Regions from separate parts of the Streptomyces sp. V3I7 genome, predicted to be linked through region 2. Evidence: riboswitches for the same ligand, from Rfam matches in the RefSeq annotation. Region 2 holds a riboswitch; each other region holds the start of a gene.
What was found. Region 2 has a riboswitch for thiamine pyrophosphate ahead of thiO (glycine oxidase ThiO). Riboswitches for the same ligand answer to the same signal wherever they lie in the genome.
Positions count from the first base shown of each region.

Region 1: another riboswitch for thiamine pyrophosphate. It lies ahead of thiC (phosphomethylpyrimidine synthase ThiC); the one in region 2 lies ahead of thiO (glycine oxidase ThiO).
Region 3: another riboswitch for thiamine pyrophosphate. It lies ahead of QFZ74_RS22920 (thiamine ABC transporter substrate binding subunit); the one in region 2 lies ahead of thiO (glycine oxidase ThiO).

Region 1 covers NZ_JAUSZK010000001.1:3,327,752-3,329,944, forward strand. The annotation lists gene thiC (phosphomethylpyrimidine synthase ThiC) at 1-831, opposite strand, end outside; TPP riboswitch at 824-1,001, opposite strand; gene QFZ74_RS15460 (YibE/F family protein) at 1,073-2,193, shown strand, end outside.
Region 2 covers NZ_JAUSZK010000001.1:1,727,866-1,730,058, forward strand. The annotation lists gene QFZ74_RS08165 (NAD(P)/FAD-dependent oxidoreductase) at 1-696, opposite strand, end outside; TPP riboswitch at 864-977, shown strand; gene thiO (glycine oxidase ThiO) at 975-2,162, shown strand; gene thiS (sulfur carrier protein ThiS) at 2,159-2,193, shown strand, end outside.
Region 3 covers NZ_JAUSZK010000001.1:4,875,636-4,877,828, forward strand. The annotation lists gene rlmN (23S rRNA (adenine(2503)-C(2))-methyltransferase RlmN) at 1-546, shown strand, start outside; TPP riboswitch at 633-740, shown strand; gene QFZ74_RS22920 (thiamine ABC transporter substrate binding subunit) at 823-1,914, shown strand; gene QFZ74_RS22925 (iron ABC transporter permease) at 1,953-2,193, shown strand, end outside.

The DNA.
Region 1 (2,193 bases), 1.6 Mb from region 2:
GTAGATCTCCCAGGTCAGTTCCTCGGCCTTGCCGTCGACCTTCTCCAGGGCCTGATAGAGCGGCACCGTACCGATGGGAACGGGGGAGTTGCGCAGCACCCACTCGCGGGTGGTGTGGATGTTGCGGCCGGTGGACAAGTCCATGACCGTGTCGGCGCCCCAGCGGGTCGCCCAGGTCATCTTCTCGACCTCCTCCTCGATGGAGGACGTCACCGCCGAGTTGCCGATGTTGGCGTTGACCTTCACCAGGAATCGCTTACCGATGATCATCGGCTCGATCTCCGGGTGGTTGACGTTGGCGGGCAGCACCGCCCGTCCCGCCGCGATCTCCTCGCGGACGACCTCCGGAGAGACGTTCTCGCGAAGCGCCACGAACTCCATCTCGGGCGTGATCTCGCCGCGCTTCGCGTACGCGAGCTGGGTGACCGCGGCCCCGTCACGACCGCGGCGTGGCTGCCGTGGCCGCCCGGGGAAAACCGCGTCCAGGTTGCGCAGTCCGCCGCGTGGCGAGGTGTGCTTGATGCCGTCGTCCTCGGGCCGGACGGGGCGTCCCGCGTACTCCTCGGTGTCGCCTCGGGCTGTGATCCAGTTCTCCCGCAGCGGCGCCAGGCCGCGCCGGACATCGGTCTCGACGTGCGGATCGGTGTACGGGCCGGAGGTGTCGTACAGCGTGACCGACTGCCCGTTGGTGAGATGCACCTGACGGACCGGCACGCGCAGGTCGGGGCGGGAGCCCGCGACATACCCCTTGTGCCAGCCGATGGACTTCCCGGCCTCCGGGGACTGTTCGTCCTGGACGGAGGCAGGCGTGCGTGCGTCCTTGATGGTCATGAGACCTACTCCCTACGCCGGCATTACCCGGTAACAGGTTCGGCGGTCGACGCAGCGGATTCCGTCAGCCGGTGTTCCCTGTGAAACATCACTCGTTCCACGTGAAACATCGCGAATACGGAGGTCAGCGCCCTCTCAGCCCGGTGCTCCGAGCTCCCGCGTGTGCAAAGGTGCCTCCACGCTAGCGTCAATTCGGGCGCGGTGAACAGTGGGCCCCTACCGTTCTTGCGATGATCGGTCGGTGACCACGACGCAGCAGCCTCCGTACCCGCCGCCTGAGCCACCGCGCCGACACGGTCCCGGACCGGGCGACGGACACCAGCACGCGGGCGCGGGACCAGGGGGCGCCCAGGGGCACGGGCAGAGGCACGGGCCCTCAAGCGGCCATGGGCACGACCACGGTCCTGCCGGTGGCCACGGGCACGGACACGGCCCTGCGCCGGGCCGCGGTCACGGCCACTCACACAGTCACAGTCACGGCCCCGCCGCGCCCGTGTCCAAGCATCTGCGCAAGGTCATCGCGGCCATCCTGATCCCGTTCACCGCAGCCGTCGTCGTGGGGCTCGTGGTGCTCTGGCCAGGCGGTGCCCCACCGCACGAGCGCACCGGCGTCGGCTTCGACCGGCAGACGCAGCAGGCCTCGGTCACCAAGGTCGTCGAGGTGAGCTGCAAGTCGGTGAACGCCTCGGGGTCGGCCGCCCCGTCGGGCGATGTCTCCGCTCCCGACGGCAACTCACCCCAGCAGCAGGCGGACGGCATCTGCAAGAAGGCCACCGTCCGCGTCGATACCGGCAAGGACACGGGCCGTACGTTCACGGAGATCGTGCGCCCGGACCAGACGCGCCAGCTGCACGAGGGCCAGAAGGTCGTGGTCGCGTACGAGCCCGCGGCGCCCAAGGAACTCCAGTACGCGGTCACCGATGTGAACCGGCAGTTCCCGATGGCTCTGCTCGCCGGCATCTTCGCGCTCGCCGTCGTGGTGGTGGGCCGGATGCGCGGCGTCATGGCGCTGGTCGCACTCGCCGTCAGCTTCCTGCTGCTGACCCTCTTCATCCTGCCCGCGATCCTGCAGGGCTCGAACCCCCTGCTCGTGGCGGTGGTCGGGTCGAGCGCCATCATGCTGATCGCCCTCTACATGTGCCACGGCCTGTCGGCACGCACGTCGGTGGCGGTCCTGGGCACGCTCGTCTCGCTGTCGCTGATCGGCGTCCTCGGCTCGGGATTCATCGGCTGGGCCGCGCTGACCGGCAACACGGACGACAACACCGGCCTGATCCACGGGCTGTACCCGTCCATCGACATGAGCGGTCTGCTGCTCGCCGGCGTCATCATCGGTTCGCTGGGTGTGCTCGACGATGTGAC
Region 2 (2,193 bases):
TTCGATGCCGGAGCCGGCCAGCCAGGCCGTGGCGGGGCGCGCGCCGATGCCGACGACGACGGCGCCCGCGGGCAGCCGCGCGCCGTCGTCGAGGACGACCGCGCCCTCCTCGACGCGCTCCACGCGCGCGTGGGTGCGCAGGGTGGCGCCACTGTCGGCGTACCAGGCGGTCATCGGCGCGGTCACCTCGGCGGGCAGCGCCTCGGCGAGCGGGCGGTCGGCGGCCTCGACGACGGTGACCGCGCAGCCCGCCTCGCGGGCCGCCGTCGCGAACTCGGCGCCGATCCAGCCGGCGCCGACGACCACGATGTCGTGCTGCCGGGCGAGCACGGGCCGCAGCCGCTCGGCGTCGTCGAGGGTGCGCAGCAGATGGACACCGGGGACGCCCTCCGAGCCGGGCAGGCTGATGGGTGCGGCGCCGGTCGCGAGGACGAGGACGTCGTACGGGACGGGTCCCGCCTCGGTGTCCAGTTCGTGGTCGGCTGGGCGCACGCCCAACGCCTCGCGGCCCAGCAGGAGTTCGATGCCGAGTCCCTCGAAGTCCACGTCGAGGGCCGAGCCCTCCGCCTTGCCGAGCAGGACGGCCTTGGACAGCGGCGGCCGGTCGTACGGCTGGTGCGGCTCCGCCCCGATGAGCGTCACGATGCCGGTGAAGCCCCGTTCGCGCAGGGCGACCGCGGTCTGCACCCCCGCCATCCCCGCCCCGACGACGACCACGCGCCGTCCCTGTGCCGTGTCCGCGTCCCGCGTCTCGTCGCTCACTCGATCACCATAGACAATCCGGATTCCCTCGGTCAGGGGGCGAGCGAGGGCCGGGGGACGTGCTGGCAGGCCTGCGCGGCCGCGGGCTAGGGTGGCGGGGACAACGCACTCGCGGGAGCCCGGACGCACCGGGCTGAGAGGGAGGCTGACGCGGCCTCCGACCGTACGAACCTGATCCGGGTCATGCCGGCGAAGGGAGGGGCTGGACGCCCATGTCGTCACGTACGTCCGACGTGCTCGTCGTCGGAGGCGGGATCATCGGTCTGGTCACGGCCTGGCGTGCCGCGCAGCGCGGCGTGGCCACGGCCGTGGTGGACCCCGGCCCCGGCGGAGGGGCCGCCCAGGTCGCCGCCGGGATGCTGGCCGCGGTCACGGAACTGCACTACGGCGAGCAGACCCTGCTGGCCCTGAACCTGGAATCGGCCCGCCGCTACCCCGACTTCGCCGCCGAGCTCACCGAGCTGACCGGCCTCGGCCTCGGCTACCGCCGGTGCGGCACGCTCGCGGTCGCGCTGGACTCCGACGACCGGGCCCACCTGCGTGAACTGCACGCGCTGCAACAGCGCTCGGGCCTGGAGTCGGTGTGGCTGACCGGCCGGGAGTGCCGGCGCCTGGAGCCGATGCTCGCGCCGGGCGTGCGCGGCGGGCTGCGCGTCGACGGCGACCACCAGATCGACCCGCGCCGGCTGGCCGCGGCCCTGGTCGCCGCCTGCGAGCGCACCGGAGTGGTCTTCCACCGCACGCGCGCCGAGCGCCTCGACGTCATCGGGGACCGGGTCACCGGCGTCACCACGGCGGACGGCACCGCGCTGGCCGCCGGGCAGGTCGTGCTCGCGGCCGGCAGCCTGAGCGGCGAGCTGGCGGGCGTACCGGACGACGTAAGGCCGCCGGTGCGCCCCGTGAAGGGGCAGGTGCTGCGGCTGACCGTGCCGAAGCGGTACGCGCCGTTCCTCAGCCGCACCGTGCGGGCCGTGGTCCGCGGCGGCCAGGTCTATCTGGTGCCGCGCGAGAACGGCGAGCTGGTCGTCGGCGCGACGAGCGAGGAGCTGGGCTGGGACACGACGGTGACCGCGGGCGGCGTGTACGAGCTGCTGCGCGACGCCCACGAGCTCGTGCCCGGCATCACCGAGCTGCCGCTGACCGAGACGCGCGCGGGGCTGCGTCCCGGCTCCCCCGACAACGCGCCGCTGCTCGGCCCGACCGCCCTCGACGGACTGCTGCTGGCCACCGGCCACTTCCGCAACGGCGTCCTGCTCACGCCCGTCACCGGCGACGTCATGGCCCACGTCCTCGCCACCGGCGACCTCCCCCCGGAGGCGCGCCCCTTCACGCCGCGGCGCTTCGACGCCGCCCTCACCCCTGTCTCGCCTGTCTCGTCTGTCTCGGAGCAGCCCGCATGAGCACGCCCGTCACCATCTCCGTCAACGGGCA
Region 3 (2,193 bases), 3.1 Mb from region 2:
GCCAACTACAAGCGCGTCGTGGGTGCCATCCGCGCACTCACCGACCCGGCGCCGGACGGCCTCGGTCTGTCGCAGCGCGGCATCACCGTGTCGACCGTCGGCCTCGTCCCGGCGATCCACCGCTTCGCCGACGAGGACTTCAAGTGCCGCCTCGCCATCTCGCTGCACGCCCCCGACGACGAGCTGCGCGACACTCTCGTCCCCGTGAACACACGGTGGAAGGTGCGCGAGGTGCTCGACGCCGGGTTCGAGTACGCCGAGAAGTCCGGGCGCCGGCTGTCCATCGAGTACGCGCTCATCCGGGACATCAACGACCAGGCGTGGCGCGGCGACCGGCTCGGCCGGCTGCTCAAGGGCAGGCCCGTGCACGTCAACCTCATCCCGCTCAACCCGACGCCCGGCTCCAAGTGGACCGCCTCGCGGCCCGAAGACGAGAAGGCGTTCGTCGAGGCCATCGCGGCCCACGGCGTGCCCGTCACCGTCCGCGACACCCGCGGTCAGGAGATCGACGGGGCCTGCGGACAGCTCGCGGCGACCGAGCGGTAGTTCCGGGGGCGCCCGCGGTGGTGGCCCCGCGAGCGGCTGGCGGTAGGCTGAGGGCGGCGCAATGCCGTACAACTTCATACATCGTCATATTCCGACAGGGGAGCGCCACAGCGCTGAGAGTGCGGCACACAGGCCGCAGACCCTCTGAACCTCGCCCAGGTCATTCTGGGTAGGAAGTTCGGTCATCACTCAAGCTGTCGCGCCCTGTCCCGGCCCCCACGCGGGGCCGGGACAGGGCGCCGCGTCTCTTCCTGGCCAACCCCAGGAGGACAACCAGTGCACACCAAAACCCTCGTGGCCGCCGCGGTCGGCCTCGGCCTCGTCACGCTGTCCGCGTGCGGACCGACGGCGGGCAAGGACGACAAGACCGACCAGGGCGCCGCGGGCTCCAAGACGGTCACCCTCGTCAGCCACGACTCGTGGGCCGTCTCCAAGGACGTCCTCAAGGACTTCGAGAAGCAGTCCGGCTACAAGGTCACCGTCCTCAAGGACGGCGACGCCGGGCAGGCCGTCAACAAGGCGATCCTGACCAAGGACCACCCGCAGGGCGACGTCCTCTTCGGCGTCGACAACACCCTGCTGTCCCGCGCCCTCGACAACGGGCTGTTCCAGCCGTACCAGGCCAAGGGCTCCCAGCTGATCCAGCCTCAGTACCGGGCCGACGAGGACAAGCACCGGGTCACGCCCATCGACACCGGCGACATCTGCGTCAACTACGACAAGGCGTACTTCAGCAAGCACAAGCTGACCCCGCCGAAGTCCTTCGCCGACCTGGCCAAGCCCGCGTACAAGAACCTCCTCGTCACCGAGAACGCCGCCACCTCCTCGCCGGGCCTCGGCTTCCTGCTCGGCAGCGCCGCGAGCTACGGCGACCAGGGCTGGGAGGGCTACTGGAAGAAGCTCAAGGCCAACGGCGTCAAGGTCGTCGACAGCTGGGAGCAGGCCTACGACCAGGAGTTCTCCGGCTCCGCCGGCGGCAGGAAGGCGCACGGCGACCGGCCGCTCGTCGTCTCCTACGCCTCCTCCCCGCCCGCCGAGGTCATCTACGCCGACCCCAAGCCCAAGACCGCCCCCACCGGCGTGGCGAGCGGCACCTGCTTCCGGCAGACCGAGTACGCCGGACTGCTGAGCAACGCCCGCAACACCAAGGGCGGCAAGGCGCTGCTGGACTTCCTGCTGAGCCGCGAGTTCCAGAACGACATGCCGCTCAACATGTTCGTCTACCCCGTGGTCAAGGGGGCCCAGGTCCCCGCGGAGTTCCAGAAGTACGGCCCGCAGGCCAAGACTCCGCAGACCATGGCGCCCGACCGGATCGCCGCCAACCGCGACCAGTGGGTCAAGTCGTGGACGTCGCTCGTACTCAAGTAGCGGCCACGAGGCGGGGGAACGCGGCACGGCTCGGACTCATGGCCGGGCCGGTCGCGTTCTTCGCCGTCTTCTTCGCCTGGCCCGTCACCGCGATCGTCGCGCGCGGGCTCAAGGCCGACGGTGTCTGGCAGTTCGGGCGGATCGCGGACGTCGTGGCGCAGCCCGGCATCCGGCACGTGCTGTGGTTCACCACCTGGCAGGCGCTGGCCTCCACCGCGCTCACCCTGCTTCTCGCGCTGCCCGGCGCGTACGTGTTCGCGCGGCTCGGCTTCCCGGGCA